Regions from separate parts of the Paraclostridium sordellii genome, predicted to be linked through region 1. Evidence: riboswitches for the same ligand, from Rfam matches in the RefSeq annotation. Region 1 holds a riboswitch; each other region holds the start of a gene.

Region 1 (4,829 bases):
TTACCGATGACTTTATTTTTCTTGTATATAAAACCGTTACTATCGATTTTTCCTATAGGGGAATCAGATTCTACAGAATATACATGACCATTATTATCAACACTTCCAACAATATTTTCTAAATTATCATATATAAGGTTTACATAAACTCTACCAACTGGACAGTCATGATATAGATGATTATGAACTATATTGTAACTGTCTAATCTAGCTACAGGTCTATTATTGTAAGGAAAATTTATTATTTCGAACATGTTTGTACTCTCCTTTTATCATAGTATAAAAATATGTTTTATTGAAGCTTATTATTAAAAATTTAAATTTATGATAAAAAGGTAAAATTAAATTTGTTTATATAAAATCATAAGTGTAGTACCATGTTATATTACTTAAATCTGATCCAAATAATTCATATTCTGTTGGTAAAAAAGTTAAAAGCACTTTTTTAGATCTTAGTACACCTAAATTTCCACATATATCTATATTTTTAAATAATTTATTAGCAAATGTTATACCTCGATTATCTCGTAGTTCAAGATAAAAGTTAAATAAACTAGATAAAGGCACTTTCTTTAAATTTATCATATACCCATCTAGATATAAAATATTTTTATCTTTTTTTATACTGTTTATTATTAAATTTATAGTATTATTTTCTAAGAAAAATTCTTCGCAAAAGTAAATTTCGGTTGTACTTTGACTATCCCTTGAGAATAGGTTATCATACAGATACTTATATAAATTAAAGCTTTCTAATTTAGAACTTAATATATTTTGAAGATTTTGTTTTGAAAATGATGAATCTATATTATTTATATTATTAATATATTTGGTAAATAATTTATACTCTAGAATCATAGCATTTTTTAAATCAGCTTTTATATTATGAGTTATACAATATGAATTTTCTAAGTTGGAAAATGTAGAACAACTATTAATATAATTTGAACTTTTATGAATATCATTTATTATTTTATTTATTGAATTTATAGTTTCTAGATAGTATTTATTTTTGCTGGATTGGAGTTTGTAACAAGTTAAATAATCATTTATATATTCTAAAAATTCTTTTTTTGTATAGATAAATACCACCTCCAATTAACCCTGTATACTATATATATGGCTAAAAAGTTATATAAGTTCTAGGTTGTGTTATAATAAATAACTATATGAAAATGAAATTTATTTTAGATAAGGTGGTAATAATGAAAACGAAATTTAATGAATTTAACCTGGATAAAAATATATTAAAATCACTTTTTAACATGGGATATGAAGAACCCTCAAAAGTACAAAAAGAGGTTATACCTAAGCTTATAAAATGCGAAAATATAGTGGTTAAGTCTAAAACAGGTAGTGGAAAGACGGCTAGTTTTGGAATACCGATATGTGAAATGATAAATATAGAAGAAAACTGTATTCAGGCATTGATTATTGTTCCTACTAGAGAATTAGCTATACAAGTAAAAGATGAAATATCTAATATAGGAAGAATTAAGAAAGTTAGATGCAGTGCTATATTTGGAAGACAACCTATAAAGGATCAAATAAATGAATTAAAACAAAGAGTTCATGTTGTTGTGGCTACTCCGGGGAGAGTAATTGATCATATAAAAAGAGAAACTATAGATATTAAAAATCTAAAATATTTAATTATAGATGAAGCTGATAAAATGTTAAATAAAGGGTTTATAGATGATATGGAGTTTATATTTAAAAAGATTTCAAAACAATGTAATATTGGTCTATTTTCAGCGACTATAGATAAAGATATAAAATATGTTTACGAAAAACATATACAAAGTCCAAATATTATAGAAATAAAAAATGATAAGTCTAAAGATAAACCTCAAATTAGAGAAAGATTAATAAATTCAACAACAATTAAAAAATATGATTGTTTAAAGAATATAATATATTATAATAATCCAAAAACCACTATTATATTTTTAAACACAAAAGATAGAGTTAGTAATTTATATAAAAAGATGAAGCAAGATAAGTTCTCTGTAGCACAAATCCATGGAGATATGTCTCAAGAAAAAAGAATATTTGTAATTAAAGATTTTAAGGAAGGAAAATATAATGTACTAGTTAGCACTGATGTTGCAAGTAGAGGAATACATATAGATGATGTTTCATTAGTAATAAACTATGATGTTCCAAAAGATAAGGAAAATTATGTACACAGAATAGGTAGGACTGGAAGACAAGACAAATATGGGCAAGCAATAACTATTATAACAGAAAAAGATGAGAGTGTTATAAATGATATACAAGAATATATTGGATATAATATAGAAAATTTAAAGGACTTAAATGAAGAGAGTATAGAATTAGGTAAAAGAAAGTTTGAAGAGAAATCTAAAAATTTATTTAAAACTAATCGTATAAATAAAAAAGATAGTAAGTTAAATAGTGAGGTTACTAAAATATATTTAAATGCTGGAAAAAAGAAAAAAATAAGAGTTGGAGATATTGTTGGAGCTTTTAGCAATATTGATGGTATAAAAAATGAAGATATAGGAGTTATTGAAATAAGTGATCTATGCTCTTATGTAGATTTACTTAATTATAAAGGTGAGATATTTTTAAAAAAACATAAACAAATATACATAAAAAAGAAACCTGTTAAAGTTAAGAGAGACAATACGATTTAGATTAATAAACTATAAATTTGATTGCAAAAAATATCGAAATTTGGTAAAATTAAGTGAATTAATTTAATGATTTAGAAACGAAGAAGTATATTCTGTATTTGGGCATCTGGAATATATGGAGTTAGTGATGCAACCGGCTATATTTACAAACTGTAGGTATAGCCTTTTTTATTTGAAAGTAAAAATTTAATGATTTAGAGACGAAGAAGTATATTCTGTATTTGGGCATCTGGAATATATGGAGTTAGTGATGCAACCGGCTATATTTACAAACTGTAGGTATAGCCTTTTTTATTTGAAAGTAAAACTTAATAATTTAGAGACGAAGAAGTATATTCTGTATTTGGGCATCTGGAATATATGGAGTTAGTGATGCAACCGGCTATATTTACAAATTGTAGGTATAGCCTTTTTTATTTCCAAATTTAAAAAATAAAAAGAGGTGATTTTTTGAAAGATAGGAAAGGCAGGAAGGTACTTAGCTTAGTTATTATTCTAAATATGATACTAAGTATAATATCGCCAAGTATAACTGTATTTGCTGACAGTAATATTAAACTGAAATTAACCAGTAATAAGAGTAAAGTTGATTCAGGAGATCAAGTTGAATTTAATTTAAACTATGAAGCTTTAAATGGGCCAGGAAGTATAAAAGATGGAGATGTAATAACTTTTGAATTACCTGATGTATTTAAAGATATAAGCCCCAAATATCCACCGGAGCATTTTAAAAGTGTAACAGTAAATGGAACAACTGTTACTGCCGTATTTAGTGAAGGAGCAAATGATGCAATTGGAGGATATATGAGTGTAAAAGCTACTGCTAAAAATGTTGAATCTGCTACAACTCAGAGAGTTGAAGTGAATTTAAATGGAACAGTGCAGTATATGGATATTGAAGTTGATCCTCCAAAAGAAGTAAATCCACCAACAGAAGAAATAATAGATAGACAAATATACAAATCAGTAGACAATCCAGACGGCTATGAAGGTTATGAAAATGGAACTCTAATAAATAATATAAATAATCCAGTAGTAGGGAAAAAGGTTCAGTATAGTATATATGTAAATGAAAAGCATGGATATATCTATAATTCATATATAAAAGATAGTATCCCAGAAGGTATGGAACTAGTCAGAAATTCCATAAAAGTTTATGAAACTAAATATGGACAAGAAGAAAGAAATGTAACATCTGAATTCAAAGGTAAAATGAACTTACAGAGTAATGAGTTTTATGTGAATTTTGGAACTACACAAAATAAATACAGAATAAGTTATGATTTGATAATAAAAAAACAAATGCCAAGATATGATAATATTGCAAGCTTAATTAAACATGATGGAGAAATATCATCAAAAGCTATAGTCAAACCTAAAGATGACGATAAAATTATATCAAAATATAGTAGAACTAATGAAACTGCCAAAGATGAAAATGGACATACAGTAGGTATAGTAAATTTAAATGATAACAAAGTTACATATACATTAGATATAAACCCTAATAACCAAGATATAAAAAATGCTATTGTTGAAGATGTTATACCATCAGGAATGAAATTAGTTGATGGAAGTATAAGAGTTGGAGCATATGATATAGCAGATAATTTTGAGTGGGTTACAAAGCAAATAAAAGATAAAATAAAGTTTGAAAATAATAAATTAACTTTAAACATCGGAGATACAAATAAACATTATTTAGTTTATTATGACTTAGAAGTTACTCAAAGGCAAAAAGCTTATACTAATAATGCCAAAATAAGCTATGATAAAACTTCTAAAGAAGTAAGTAATGTAGTTAGGTATGAAATGAACGCAGGTGCTATAAATGCTAGAAAAACTGTGGATAAGACCTCATTAAAAAAAGGCGATAGTCAAATCGTTAATTATACAATAGATTTTGACTGTTATGGATACTTTAATAAAGGATATTTAAATTTAACAGACAAGTTAGATCCAAGAGTTAAAATTTTAGATGTACAAGCACCTAAACATTTTAGTGTAAATATTGATAAATCTACTAATACAATAAATGTAACTAATGATATTAAACAGATAGAATATGGAGAACCACTACAAGTAAAAATAAAAACAGATTTTTCTAAAGTTGATGATGGAAGTACTATAAATAATATTGCAAAAATAAATAACTCGACTACCAATAAA
Region 2 (4,829 bases), 1.1 Mb from region 1:
TTGGGTAGAGAAAAAGAATCTTAAAAAATAATCAATACTTAAATAGACTATAACGTAAATAGATGAAATTTCATCTATTTACGTTAAAAATATAAATATTTTCTTTAACAAATTTTTCGGGAGGTAATTATGAATACTAGCGGAAGCGAAATTAAAATACTTGCAGGAAATGCGTCGAAAGAATTAGCTCAAAAAGTAGCTGATTACATAGGTGTATCAATGGCTAAATGTGAAATTGGAACATTTAGTGATGGAGAGATATCTGTAAATATAAGTGAAACAGTAAGAGGATGCGATGTCTTCGTAATACAATCAACTAATAGCCCAGTAAATGATAACTTAATGGAATTATTAATAATGATAGATGCATTAAGAAGAGCATCTGCAGGTAGAGTAACTGCTGTTATACCTTACTATGGATATGCAAGACAAGACAGAAAGGCTAAGGCTAGAGATCCAATCACAGCTAAATTAGTTGCAAACTTAATAACTGCTGCTGGGGCAGATAGAGTTTTAACAATGGATTTACATGCTGCTCAAATACAAGGATACTTTGATATACCATTAGACCACTTACAAGGTGGAACAATATTAGCAGATTACTTTAATAGTAAGAACATAGAAGATTTAGTAGTAGTTTCACCAGATTTAGGAAGTGTTACAAGATCTAGAAAGTTTGCTAATGATTTAAATGGAGATGTTCCAATAGCAATAATAGACAAGAGAAGACCAAAAGCTAATGTATGTGAAGTTATGAACATAATAGGTGAAGTTGAAGGTAAAAATGTTATATTATTAGATGACATGATAGACACTGCTGGAACAATAGTGAATGCTGCAAATGCCCTTAAAGAATTTGGAGCAAAAGATGTTTATGCATGTTGTACTCATGGAGTTTTATCAGGTCCAGCTATAGAGAGAATAGAGAATTCAGCTATAAGCGAGTTAATAGTACTTGATACTATACAACTTCCTGAAGAAAAGAAGATAGACAAAATAAAGATAAAAACAGTTGCTCCTTTATTTGGAGATGCTATAAAGAAAATATTTGCTAATGAATCAGTAAGTGAATTATTTAATTAATATATGTGCGTAAAAAAGAGACCTTTTAAAAGGTCTCTTTTTGTTTGTATTAACAATATAAAAGTGGTAAAATTAAGTCGAAATTTAGAATAAGGAAGTGGATATATGAAAAAGGGAGATAGTGGATTTACTTTAATTGAGTTATTAGTGGTAATTGCTATTATAGGTATATTAGCAGTAGTAGCTTTACCGGCTTTATTTAAAAATATAAATAAAGCTAAAATAGCTAAAGTAGAATCAAATTATAATGCTATAAAAACTGCTGAATTAAACTATTATGCAGAGAATAACGCATTTGAATCAGATTTAAAAAAGTTAGACATAGAACATTTAGATATAAGTAAAACTCCTATAGGTGGAGACTATAAGATACGTATGAAAAATAACGAAAATAAAATAGTCACAGAATATGGACCTATAAAAGCATATAATGTTCAAAAAGATGGGAAATTGGGTAACTATGTAGATATAGATAAATACGGAGATATATATTTATCTATACAAGGGTTTGAAAACAATAAACTCCATATTAATAATGAGGAGTTTAAAAGCTTAGTTAATAAGTTTGGAAATGAAAATATTTTTATATCATCAAGGCCAAACAGTATAAGTTATCAAACATCAGAAATTCTTATAAGAATAGCCGATAATATACTTCCTAAACCCAATGATATTACTAAATAATTAGAAAATTATAATAAAAATTGAAGTTATTGAAGTGCATAGAAAAATATGTTAATATTTGACTGTTAATGTAAAATAGGGGCGATGAAGTATATTCTTTATATGGGTACTTGGAATATATGGAGCAAGTAGTGCAACCGACTATTCATAAGTTAGATAGCTTTAGCTTAAAAATTATGAAAGAGGAGGATTTTGCTATGAAGAAAAAAAGAAATCAAAAAGGGTTTACTCTAATTGAATTATTAGTAGTAATAGCGATTATAGGAATATTGGCAGTTGTTGCGGTACCAGCATTATTTAAAAATATAAATAAAGCAAAGGTAGCAGATGTAGAGTCTGATTATAATGCATTTAAAAGTGCAGCATTATCTTATTATACTGATAACAACAAAATGCCTGCTAAAAAAGATGAACTTAAATCGTTTATGGATACTGTACCACAAGATTCTGCATTTGGAGGAGCTTATGAGTTAACTAATACTAAGGATGTAGATGGAGATAAAACTAATGATGAATTAGTTTTAACAATAACTGGGGCTAAAATAACTCAAGAACAAATGAAAAAACTAGTTAAAGATATAGGGCAAGATAAAATCTATGTTGATGGAACAGCAATGACAGACTCAAATGCAAAAGCAGTAGATTCTGGAACTATTGACATAGTTTTAATAGATAATACTAACATGTAAAAATAAAAAAGCTATCTCAAAGTATGAGGTAGCTTTTAGTTTATTTCAATTAGAGCGTAAATATTCATGAATAAATTGAGTTAAAAGAAAGGTGAATTAAAATGTCGCAAAAAGTAAGAATTGGAGACAAGTTAGTTGAAAAAGGTTATATATCTAGAGAACAATTAGAAAGAGCATTAAAACTACAAAATGGTACAGGTAAAAGAATAGGGGAAATACTTATAGAACAAGGAATTATAACACCTGAATTGTTGACTAGCGTATTAACAGAGCTTCTTGATATAGAGAATATATCTTTAACTCGATCAAACATAAACCCAGATGTTATCAAATTGATTCCAGAAAATATATGCAGAAGATATAAAATTTTTCCATTTAAAATAGAAAGAAATAAATTGTTAATGGCCATGGCTGATCCTCAAGATAGACAAGCAATGCAAGATGCAAAACGTATATCTGGGTTAGATATAATTCCATACATAGCTACAATGGGGCAAGTAAATCAAGCTATAGAAATATTTTACTCAAATGCAGATTTGGATAAAGCATTAAAAGAGTATTCTGATTCTGGAGTTTTAAAGGAAGAAAGTATATTAGAAGATGATATTAATTCAGCTCCAATAGTTAGGTTGGTACATAATATATTAGAGACGGCAGTTAGAATGAAGGCAAGTGATATACATATTGAAAGAGATGGAGACTTTATGCGAATAAGGTTTAGAATAGACGGTATCTTAAGCGAATATATGAAAATAAATTCAAGACCATATAAAGCCGTAATAAGTCGTGTAAAGATTATGGCAGGACTTAATATATCAGAAAAAAGGCTCCCACAGGATGGAAGGATATTTCTAAATGTAGATAATAGATCTATTGACTATAGAGTTTCAACTATGCCCACAAGCAAAGATGAAAAAGTTGTTATGAGAGTTTTAGATAGAACTACATTTATGGTTAGTAAAGAAAAATTAGGGCTTAATAAAAAAAATATACAAGTTTATGATGAATTGTTGGAAAATCCTTATGGATTGATATTAGTTGTAGGTCCGACAGGTAGCGGGAAAACAACAACTCTTTATGCAATGTTAAATCAGCTAAACAGTATAGAAAAAAATATACTAACTATAGAAGATCCAGTTGAATATGAGCTAGATGGGATTAATCAATCACAAATAAACTATAAGGCAGGACTTGATTTTGCAAATGCCTTAAGAGCATTCTTGCGTCAAGATCCAGATATTATAATGGTAGGAGAAATAAGAGATCTAGATACAGCACAAATTGGGATAAGGGCAGCGCTTACAGGACATTTAGTTTTAAGTACACTACACTCAAACACAGCAGTAAGTGCAATATCAAGACTTTTGGATATGAAAGTTGATAGTTTTTTAATAACTTCAGCACTTACAGGTGTAGTATCTCAGAGACTGGTTAGAAAAGTTTGTGAAAATTGTAAAATTAGTTATTTAGCAGAAGAGGGAGAAAAGAAGGCACTTAACTATCCTCTAGACAAAGAACTTATTCTATATAAAGGAAGTGGATGTGATAAGTGCAATTATACTGGGTATAAAGGCAGAACCGGTGTATATGAAATACTTAAGATAACAAAATCAGTTAGAGATTTAATAAATAGAGGTGCTACAGAAGCGGATATACAAAAAAAAGCAGAAGAACTTGGTATGGAAACTATGCGAAAAGATGCAACTATAAAGGTTATAGATGGAGAAACAACTATAGAAGAAATGTTAAGGGTAACATTTATAACTGATTAAAGGATGGTTGGGATATGAATGAATATAAGTACACAGCGATAATGCTAAATGGGAAAAAAGTAACTGATAGGATTATGGCCAAGGATTATAATGATGCAAAAAAATTACTTAGAGAGAAAAAGCTAAAAATAATTGAAATAAAAGAAAAGAAAACATTTTTTCCATTAAAAAATACTAAATTAAAAAAGAAAAAATTAAGAGCTGATCAGATAAGTCACTTTTGTAGGCAGTTTGCAATAATAATTTCCTCGGGAATAAATAGTATAGTAGGACTTGAAACATTAGGCAAAAAAGCATCTAATAAGATAGTATCTAATGAAATTAATCGTATGGTAAGTGATATAAAAATGGGATCTACAATAGCAGATACCATGCTATCTAAAGAATCAAAATTTCCTAATTTGTTAGGTGCTATGATTGCCACAGGTGAAGAGACAGGTACACTAGAAGAAGTATTAAATAGTATGTCTACTTTTTATGAAAGAGAGTATAGGATAAATCAAAAAATTAAAAATGCTTCTATGTACCCAGCTATAGTTGCTATTACGTCATTTATAATGTTATTTGTTTTTACAAGTTTTATATTGCCTCAAATGATGGA
Region 3 (4,829 bases), 1.6 Mb from region 1:
TATAATAAAAAATCGATACTGAAATTCAGTATCGATTTTTTATTATATATTCTTTTCTTGCCTTATTATTTTTCTTATACTGCTTTCAGATAAATAATATTTTTTTGCTATATCTTTAACTTTCATACCTTTTTCGTAATCTATAAATATTTCTTTGTTTCTTTTTCTTAAGTTAGACTTCGTCCCGCTAATTTCTCCCCAAGATTTTTTATTTTCATTTTTTCTTGGTATATATAAATATCCTCCATCAGTATACTCTTGAATTAGATTAACGATATATTGTGGAAGTATATTTTGTGCTTTTTCATATTTCATAACCTTTGCTCCTATCTACATTTTTAATTTGTAAATAATCTAGCAAAGACTGCACAAAATTATTATAATTTGAACCTTTGGATAAAGCTCCTCGCAAATTATGTTATTTAGTATTTATTACAGCCTTTGCTCAGAGCTTAATCCCGTAACCAGTATAAATTTTATTTTCATAATCATTTTCCCTCTCTAGTCAAATATTGTTTCAAATCCTTCTTTATTAAAAGCATCAAAACACATTTTTATTTGTTCTTTAGTATTTCTTGCTGTTGATAAATTAGGAAGTTCATCAAACTTAAAAAATTTACTTTCCTCTGTTTCTATATTCTTCTCAAATTTACCACTTATAAAATCACATAAAATAAATATTTTATAAATACTTTGAACACTTATAGGTTTATTATATTTATTTTTATCTAATATAGCTACTATTTTTATTGGTTTTATATCAATTCCAGCTTCTTCTCTAGCTTCTTTTATTATATTTTCAGATACCGATAGGTTAATATCTGCCCATCCTCCAGGCAAGCTCCATAATCCATCTATACTTTCCTTTACCATTAAAATCTCATTGCATTTTATAATAGCTCCTCTTATATCAACTTTTGGTGTTAAATAACCCTCTTCAATATTGATTATTTCTCTTACTTTTTCTACTTCTACATCTGTATACTCACTTATAATCTCTGATGATATGTCTTTTAACTGCTTAAATCTTTCTAAGTCATATTTATCTTTTGAGTATATTAATCCAGCTTGAGATATAGATTGAATTTCGGTTGCCCATTTTAACCATTTTTGTTTCATATTTTACTCCCCCTATATATAAAATATACAACATTAAATTTTTAATTGTAAGTTCTATAATACTACTTTTTTATTATAATTTGAATTATACAACTATAAAAATCTATACAAAAATAAGGAGTACCAAAATGGTACTCCTTTTATTTTAATATTTAACTAATTAAAAGTCTTCATTATTAAATAACATCTTAGCATCATAGTACTTGCCTTGATTATCTTTTAATCTAAATTTCTCTATAAGTTGTTCTAGCATTTGAGCTTGACTAGATAACTCTTCACTTGCTGCAGCACTTTCTTCAGCAGTAGCTGAGTTAGTTTGTACAACTACAGATATTTGTTCTACTCCAGTATTTACTTGATTTACATTTTGTGCTTGTTCTCTACTCGCATCTGCAATTTTTTGTATAACGTCTGCTGATTGTTTAGCGCTCTCTACAACTTCTTCAAGAGATTTTGCAGTTTCTGAAACTATTACACTTCCGTTTTCTATTGCTTTAAGTGATTTTTCTATTAATTCAGCTGTATCTTTTGCACTTTGAGCAGATTTTGCAGCAAGATTTCTAACTTCATCTGCAACAACTGCAAATCCTTTACCAGCTTCTCCAGCACGAGCTGCTTCAACTGCTGCATTAAGTGCTAATATATTTGTTTGGAATGCTATATCATCAATATTTTTAATTATATTTCCTATTTCATTTGATGTATTGCTTATTTCATCCATTGCAGCAATCATTTCGTTCATTTGTTTTTTACCTTTATCTGTTGCTACACTCGATTTCACAGATATAGCTTTTGCTTTTTCAGCATTTTCAGCCGTTTGTTGTATCTGCTCTGAAACCTCACTCATAGTAGCTGAAAGTTCTTGTACTGAACTTGCTTGTTCTGTTGCACCTTGAGAAAGCACTTGTGCTCCTTCTGCTACTTGAGTTGATCCTATTGCAACTTGTTCACCTGCAAGATTTATTTGTGATAATGTACTATTTAAACTTTCTACTATTTTATCTACTGCTAATAACATAGGTTCAAAATCATTTACAAATAAAGATCTTAATTTATCACAATCCATATCAACAGCTAAGTTACCATCACTTATTTCTGTTAATATATTTGTCAATTCATTTATCATAGCTCTAAAGTCTTGAACTATTTTTTCTGTAGCATCTGCAACTAAGCCTATTTCATTTTCAGCATTTACTTCTGGTATTTCTGAGTTTAAATCTCCCTCAGCTAATTTTTTAAGTCTCTCACTACATTGTTTTAATGGATTTCCTATCATACTAGCAAATTTAGCTGCTACTATAAATGCCACTACTATAAATAGTATAGATAACACTACTGTTATAAAAATAGAGTTATACATTTGGCCTAAGAAATCACCTTTATTTATCATAACGCCTATACCCCAATTGTTGCTATTTTTTACTGGAGCATAGCCTAGTATCCAATCTTCTCCTTTTAACTCTACATCAGTATTTCCTGTTGCACCTGATATAAGTTTTTTATCTGCCTCAGCAAAAGGTTCTAAGTCTTTATTTGTTTGTGCATCTCTTATAGTATTTTCAACACCTATTAAACTAGTGTCTCTATGCGCTATTGTAGTTCCTTCTTTATCTAAAAGATATGCATAACTATTTTTACTTATCTTTATATTATTAACTATATCATTTAAGAAGTCTTTATCTGTATCAAAAGTTACAACACCAACTATTTTACTTCCTTGAACTCCATTTTCCCAAATAGGAGCTGCAACCACAAGTGTAAGTTGACCTGTTACTTTACTTTTTACAGGACTTCCCATATAAGCTTGTCCTCCCATAGAGATTTTGAAATAATCTCTACTTGAATAATCTTTTCCACTGAATAAATCTTTACCGCTTACGTCTAAAATTTGTCCTAATTTTAGCCCATATAATTTTTCTTGCCTATTTATTATATTTTGTTTTTCTTCTACACTAACTTTCGGGTCAGAAAGTTCTTTTATGATTCCAGTTTGTATTGCTGCATTTTTTACATTTGTTAATTTTTGGGCAACTGTATCTGCAGCTTGTTTAGTAGTTTCTACTGCTGTTTTGGATAAAATTGTATTAGATGTCTTATAATTTAGGTAACTTGTTATTGCTCCTAAACATAGACAACAAACTACTGAAAAACATACAATAGTTAATGCAAGTTGAATCTTTATACTTTTGTTTTTTTCTTTACTAATATGTCCAAATTTAAATTTCATTTCTTTTTCTCCCGTTTTTTGACTGTTTTTTTACAGTTTTTTAATTATTTGTTACTTAAACACCTCCTATTAAAAATTTAACTAACAAATTAATCAGTATTTATAAAAATAAAAGGGAGTTAACTTAAGCCAGTTAACCCCCTTTTTAATTATAAGTTTTGTAACTGACTAACTTCTTAAAAAGTCCCTATAGCTTTGCTGCGCCGAATTACTTCGGTTTGCCTATATAGTTGTAGATTTATAATTTATGACTTTTAATACTTATAAATAAATTCTAATTATGTAATTTATTTACTAAAATTGTTTTAGGGACTAAAATAATATTTTCAAATAAATTTATATATACTTTTTAATACGGCATAAATCAAAATAACAAAAGTTAAATTTTTGTAAATTTTTCCACGACCTAGAGAATTTCCAGATCTATACCTATTGTTTCAAATTATTTTTATACTTTTCCTGAAAATCTTGTAAATTTTCAAATAAAAAAGAGCATTATTTCATGCTCTCTTTTTAACTTGTACTATCAAGTTTAGTTACCATAATTATATTTTTATTTTCACTCAATATACTTATAATTTCACTTATACCTACAAGCTTAGATTTTCTTAATGTATATATACATTCATCATCTGAAATAACTTCTATACCTTCAACGTTTACTTGATATCCTTGAATTGATTCTTGAATTTCTCTAATAGCTTCTTGTTTTGATATATATTTAACTTTTAGCTTTATAGTGCTAGCTTTAGTTATATACTTTTCTTCTATTTTTTTTAAAACAACAAGAACTATTATTATACTTATCCCTCCCAAAATACTCACTCTATAAAATCCTATTCCTATGGCTATTCCAATACAAGCAACTGACCATATTGATGCAGCTGTCGTTAAACCTCGGACAGAACCTTTAGTTTTGATTATAGTTCCTGCGCCTAAAAAACCTATACCGGATACAACTTGACCTATAAATCTTCCATCATTTACTTTAATGGCTCCAGACAGTGCTTTCGTAGTTGTAATCTCATTTAAAGCTAATTGAGCTAACTCTACCTGAATCAATGCTGCTATAGTAGCCCCTAGACAAACTAAAGCATGAGTTCTAAATCCTGCAGATACATTTTCTCTCTCTCTATTAAAGCCTATTGCTCCCCCAATAAATATAGCTAATAAAATCCTTATTATAATGTCTTGTATATTCATAAATTTAGCTCCAATCCATAAATTATTAGTTAAACTGAAATTTAATAATTTATATATACCCTCTACTTATAATTTAATATCATTTAAACAAAAAACGTATCACATGTTAGTGATACGTTTTTTTCTACATTAATTTATCATTTTCCATAATTATAGGTTTTGAAGCTCCATTATCTGATGTATTTACATCTAATCTATCCATTAAGTAAGCCTTAACATCATTTTTGTTTTTGAATTTAGATACTTGATATGGTAGAGATGCTCCATATTTTTCAATAAA
Region 4 (4,829 bases), on a different contig from region 1:
GAAGATTTTATGATTGGACTTAAAAATGAAGACGGTTCTTTTATATATGATTCTAAGTTTGATTTGTTAAATCTATTCAAAGGAAAAGATTACACTATACATGATAAGTTAGAGTTTATTGAGGGATTCTAAACAATAAAATAGAGGGGGATACTCTCCATTTTATTGTTTAGATTCATCTTTTAAGGATTTTACTTCATCTACTGTCAATCCAGTTTTTTAAGCTATTATTTCTATAGATAATATGTCTATTAAACAAAAAATTTATTAACAAAGCATATAAAATAAATGCTATTGTATCAATTTTTATTTTTTACTTTATCAAAATTTTAAATTTAACATTCTACAGATAGTAACTATCACTTAAATTTCAGTTTAAGGACATTCTTACTAGACATCTTTAAACAAATTTTTAGGGAATAGTTATATATAATAAAATCATTAATCTAACTTTAATTTAGGAGAAATCTATGAAATCTAAAAAAATATATAAATATTTACTATATCTCATAATTTTGATCTATGGATTAAAAGCTATTTATAATATATATTCTAAAAATCACTTAGAAATGGTACAGAATATAGGTCTTGTTTTTGTATTTTATTGCATTTTAAAAGTAGCTCAGAATAAAAATTATTAAGTTGGTAACAATTCTTAAAAATTCACTTTAGAGTATAATTACATATTTTAAATAAAGTTAATGCCCTTAAAATATATATAACTGGATTTCAAGGGCATTTTTACTATATGTCTTAAAATTTAGGAGATTTGAAAATAAGCTTATACACATACACGAATATAGTTAATATTGCAATTATATTTGTGATCCACGATATACTCTCTATTATTGAGAAATATATAGATAATATACAAATTAATCCTTGTATAATAACTATAAATCCTATAGTTATATTTATTTTAAAGTTAAAATTAATATAACTATCTTTATCTTTAATTTTATCTATATTGACCATATTATTTTTAATTAATCTTATATCTCGAGTTCTTTTTAACTTTAATGATGAATGAATAAGAAATGCACCTATTACAATAAGAAATATTCCCAAAATAAAGTCAACCATGATACTATTCCTCCTATGTTTTTATGAATTAATTATATCAAAAGTTAACTTGAATAATCCATTTATTTCGATTCTAATGGTATTAATTTTATTTAAAATATATAACTAGTTCCTAAACTAAAATTTAAGTGATAGTTATAGAATTAATCTAAAACAAATGATTTTTTCTTACCATTTTTATTTTTAGGATATTCACGAATACGTATTATATAGTCAATATTTACAATTTCAAAATTCGTACCATTACTTATTGAAATTCCTCCATTTGTAACATCTGTAATAACTCCGTTAAATGTTCCATTTATAGTATAAATTAGACACTCTTTATTGATGAATGATTTAATTAATTCTATCATCTTACTCTTCTCCTTAGCATTAAGTTTTTTTGAAACTATATGTTGTATAAATACTTTTTTTTGCTTATGTTGTGAAATCAATATAATAAAAATAGGTAAAAAACAACATAACCAAATTATAGGACTCAATATAATCAGCTCCTTTAATAATATATTAAAAATAATATCATAATTTAGGTATTTAAAGTAATGCGTATTTAAATTGGAATAAAAAAAGCCGTTAAAATCAATTTATTTGGATTTTAACGGCTTTAGGTAAAACCTCCTTTTAGATACAGGTACTACGTACCCTATAATATAAGCTCCTTTCGGATTACTTTCGTTCAACTTCACAACTAATATTTAATACCTATCACTTGCATTTGATTATAATATAAATAGAATTAGGGGATATCTAATTTTGGATAAAAATAAAAAATTAAATAATATTGATGAAAAAATAAAAAAGTTAAAGGCTCAAAAACAAGCAATACTTGCAAAAGAAAAAGAACGTAAAGCTCGAACTATACGTTTAATTGAAATAGGTGCTATTTTTTACAGTATGGGAATTGATACAGTTTATTTAACAAATGAATTTAAAAATCACTTTTCTAATTCCGAAAAATCAAAATCATGGTTAGAAAAATTCATAGAAAAAAATAAGGCTTAATTTAAGCCTTATTTTTATATCTTTCATATAAAATATATAATACAACAATAAGTAATATAATAAAGTAATTGTAAGTAACTTTATCTAATCCGTTAAAATATATTATAATAAATAAATTCAAACTTATTAAAATAACTGAAAAACAAATTTTTGTTTTTGTTAATAATTGTTTATTTTTTGAAACAACTGGCAAAATCATAATTGTTGAAATATAAACTATAAGATGAAAAATTAATTCATTATTATCCATTACATGCTTCATCTATATATTCCTTTCGAGATTAATATCTTTTACCCCTATCAGTAAATGCTTTAATGTATTTACCATCTCCATAAAATGTTGTTACTCTCTCATAGTGATTATACCTACCATCTGAACCATATCTTATTTTATACTTTATTGTAAGTTTATCATACTTACCTGCCACTGCTGCAGCAACCACAGCTATACCCCCAACAGGAGTCCATCCTGCCTTTAATGCAATTAAACCTGCTATAGTAGCGGTAGCTAGTCCACCTGTTTTTATATACATTGTATTATATTGCCATTTTCCCCAACGAATTGCAGCTCTACTACTATTAATTTCAAAATCTTTTTCTAAACTATTATCATTACTTTTGTAATTTTCACTACTATCAACCGATATCTTTTTTCCATCTAGGTATATTTCATTATTTATATCTGTTAATGTATTTAGAACCTTTCCATCTAATGATTTAATTGTTATTGTAGTTTTATTACCATCTACAACTTTATCATATATAGCTCCTAGACTTTCATCAGTATAAGACTCTACTGATTTTTTGTTTGTATAATATGTACTAATGTTGTTGGTTTGTGCAGATACATAAGTTGTTAATAATGGCGACCCTACACTAACTCCAATTAAAGCTATCGCTATACTTTTAGTTGCTCTTTTTTTAAAACTCATTTTAATTTCCCCCTTTGGTAACTGGCTAGCAATATAGTTCCCTACTTAGCCCCTATAGTTTTCCGTCATCTAATTTCTTAGAGTTTGGCTTTTTCAAATTATTAATTAAATTATAACAAGAAAACATTTTCAATAAAAGTCTTTAATTGTCAGAATTTTTATGCTATTCTATAAATAGCGGTGTTGTTTAAATTTTAACATAAGAAAATATAACTTCACCTTAAATTTCCGTTTATGGTGTAGTTATATTCAAAAAAGAATGAAAGCATTGGAATTACTTTATTCCTTTGCTTTCACTCTTTTTTTATTTTTATGTTTTTTATGAAACTTTATTTTATTAATTTTTATAAATTCTATATATTTTAAGCATTATCCTATTTTTACTTTATTTCTATCTGTATTATTTATATTTATTTTGCATTTTTATTTGCTTTTTTAATTTTAAAACTAAAGTAGATTTAAATGTTTTACTTCTATTTTTTTATAGCATTTCTTCCTAATAAAATTAACCCTAAAATACACAGTCCTACTAAATATTTTTTTGAAAGTATGTAAAACAACATCATAAATATCATAAATGGCATTAAAAATTTTAATGCATTGTTTATTTGTTCCAAATTTAATCACCTCTATAAAATCCATTAAATAAAAAATGTGTTTTATAATACATAGTTTTAACTTTCTAGTAAAATTACATTGGTATATGTATAGTATTTATACTAATTTTTTTAATTTTCTCATCCACCAATTTTTATTAAAAGTTACATGTCCATTTGGAGTTATAACTATATAATCATCACTAAAGTCTAACACAGTTGGAACTCCTGTATAAACTACATCTACATGTAACTTAAATGGTTTAGATTTTCTTTTTATTTTATTCTCTATACTCATGATACATTCATGAACCTGAGTACTTTCTATAAGTTCATAAAACTCAAGAGCATTTTTACCTCCTGCAGGCATATTCCACCATTTCAGAAATATAGGGTATGATTCTATACAATATTCCCTTAACTCTCTATAATCCAACTCTTTAAAACTATCTATATCATACATAAGTTCTACTAAGATATTATTTAATTCTACTTCTGCAAACTTAACTTTTTTAGATTTCATTTTTAAAATATCACTAAACCAGTTTTTCCATTGAATTCTTAAATTATCTATATTATGGTTAGGTGATATTTTTCTTACATCAGTTGGCCATCGTTCATTTTCTTTATCAAAATTTTCAATACCAATTAGATCATACATACAACCCACAAAAACAATAAAGTTTAATAATTCATCAGTAACAACAATAATTGACCATGAATCAATATCATCTAAAGACATCAAAGAAAACCACTCCTTTATCACATATTTATAAAAATCTTACATATCAAGCCAAGTGGAACTTCCTGAATATATAAACTCTGTATGGTTACATTTAGGACAAACATAAATTTTGAATATTAAATGTTCTTCTACATCAAAAATTGCTTTAAAAAAACCTCTATTAGCATCTTGCGAATCAAATCTATACTCTTTCAAAAATTTCAATTCTGCATTACATCTTAAACATTCCATATCTTAATTTCCCCCTTTGTTGTACAAATATATTCTTTATTATTTTTTCAATCAAATAATTCATTAAGTTAATTACTCAAACTAATTTTTTGCTCTTTGTTCTATTATAAATTAGTTTAAGAAGATAAAAAATAGATTTAGATTCAATTTATTTTAAAGTTCAAATGAAAAATACTTAACAACATAAAAATATTTTATAAAATACTAAATATTAAAAATATAAAAAACATTATGTAT

The links. Region 1 has a riboswitch for cyclic di-GMP ahead of ATCC9714_RS11315 (SpaA isopeptide-forming pilin-related protein). Riboswitches for the same ligand answer to the same signal wherever they lie in the genome.
Region 2: it holds a riboswitch for cyclic di-GMP, as region 1 does, so the genes downstream of both, ATCC9714_RS00555 (type II secretion system protein) here and ATCC9714_RS11315 (SpaA isopeptide-forming pilin-related protein) in region 1, are expected to answer to the same signal.
Region 3: it holds a riboswitch for cyclic di-GMP, as region 1 does, so the genes downstream of both, ATCC9714_RS02665 (methyl-accepting chemotaxis protein) here and ATCC9714_RS11315 (SpaA isopeptide-forming pilin-related protein) in region 1, are expected to answer to the same signal.
Region 4: it holds a riboswitch for cyclic di-GMP, as region 1 does, so the genes downstream of both, ATCC9714_RS17015 (hypothetical protein) here and ATCC9714_RS11315 (SpaA isopeptide-forming pilin-related protein) in region 1, are expected to answer to the same signal.

The regions. Positions count from the first base shown of each region.
Region 1 is NZ_LN679998.1:2,358,882-2,363,710, reverse strand. Features, by position in the region: gene ATCC9714_RS11330 (hypothetical protein) at 1-254, opposite strand, end outside; gene ATCC9714_RS11325 (hypothetical protein) at 352-1,092, opposite strand; gene ATCC9714_RS11320 (DEAD/DEAH box helicase) at 1,206-2,660, shown strand; cyclic di-GMP riboswitch class II at 2,725-2,808, shown strand; cyclic di-GMP riboswitch class II at 2,848-2,931, shown strand; cyclic di-GMP riboswitch class II at 2,970-3,053, shown strand; partial or broken gene ATCC9714_RS11315 (SpaA isopeptide-forming pilin-related protein) at 3,111-4,829, shown strand, end outside.
Region 2 is NZ_LN679998.1:96,439-101,267, forward strand. Features, by position in the region: gene glmU (bifunctional UDP-N-acetylglucosamine diphosphorylase/glucosamine-1-phosphate N-acetyltransferase GlmU) at 1-31, shown strand, start outside; gene ATCC9714_RS00545 (ribose-phosphate diphosphokinase) at 130-1,083, shown strand; gene ATCC9714_RS17660 (type IV pilin protein) at 1,189-1,767, shown strand; cyclic di-GMP riboswitch class II at 1,836-1,919, shown strand; gene ATCC9714_RS00555 (type II secretion system protein) at 1,965-2,456, shown strand; gene ATCC9714_RS00560 (GspE/PulE family protein) at 2,558-4,228, shown strand; gene ATCC9714_RS00565 (type II secretion system F family protein) at 4,243-4,829, shown strand, end outside.
Region 3 is NZ_LN679998.1:552,229-557,057, reverse strand. Features, by position in the region: gene ATCC9714_RS02675 (CD3324 family protein) at 43-315, opposite strand; gene ATCC9714_RS02670 (NUDIX hydrolase N-terminal domain-containing protein) at 502-1,119, opposite strand; gene ATCC9714_RS02665 (methyl-accepting chemotaxis protein) at 1,280-3,346, opposite strand; cyclic di-GMP riboswitch class I at 3,503-3,579, opposite strand; gene ATCC9714_RS02660 (MgtC/SapB family protein) at 3,860-4,549, opposite strand; gene ATCC9714_RS02655 (DUF4300 family protein) at 4,674-4,829, opposite strand, start outside.
Region 4 is NZ_LN679999.1:56,612-61,440, forward strand. Features, by position in the region: gene ATCC9714_RS16990 (KAP family P-loop NTPase fold protein) at 1-132, shown strand, start outside; gene ATCC9714_RS16995 (hypothetical protein) at 754-1,083, opposite strand; gene ATCC9714_RS17000 (DUF6897 domain-containing protein) at 1,227-1,439, opposite strand; gene ATCC9714_RS17005 (hypothetical protein) at 1,840-2,088, shown strand; gene ATCC9714_RS17010 (hypothetical protein) at 2,090-2,350, opposite strand; gene ATCC9714_RS17015 (hypothetical protein) at 2,370-3,020, opposite strand; cyclic di-GMP riboswitch class I at 3,034-3,119, opposite strand; gene ATCC9714_RS17020 (hypothetical protein) at 3,494-3,637, opposite strand; gene ATCC9714_RS17025 (hypothetical protein) at 3,735-4,361, opposite strand; gene ATCC9714_RS17030 (zinc ribbon domain-containing protein) at 4,398-4,592, opposite strand.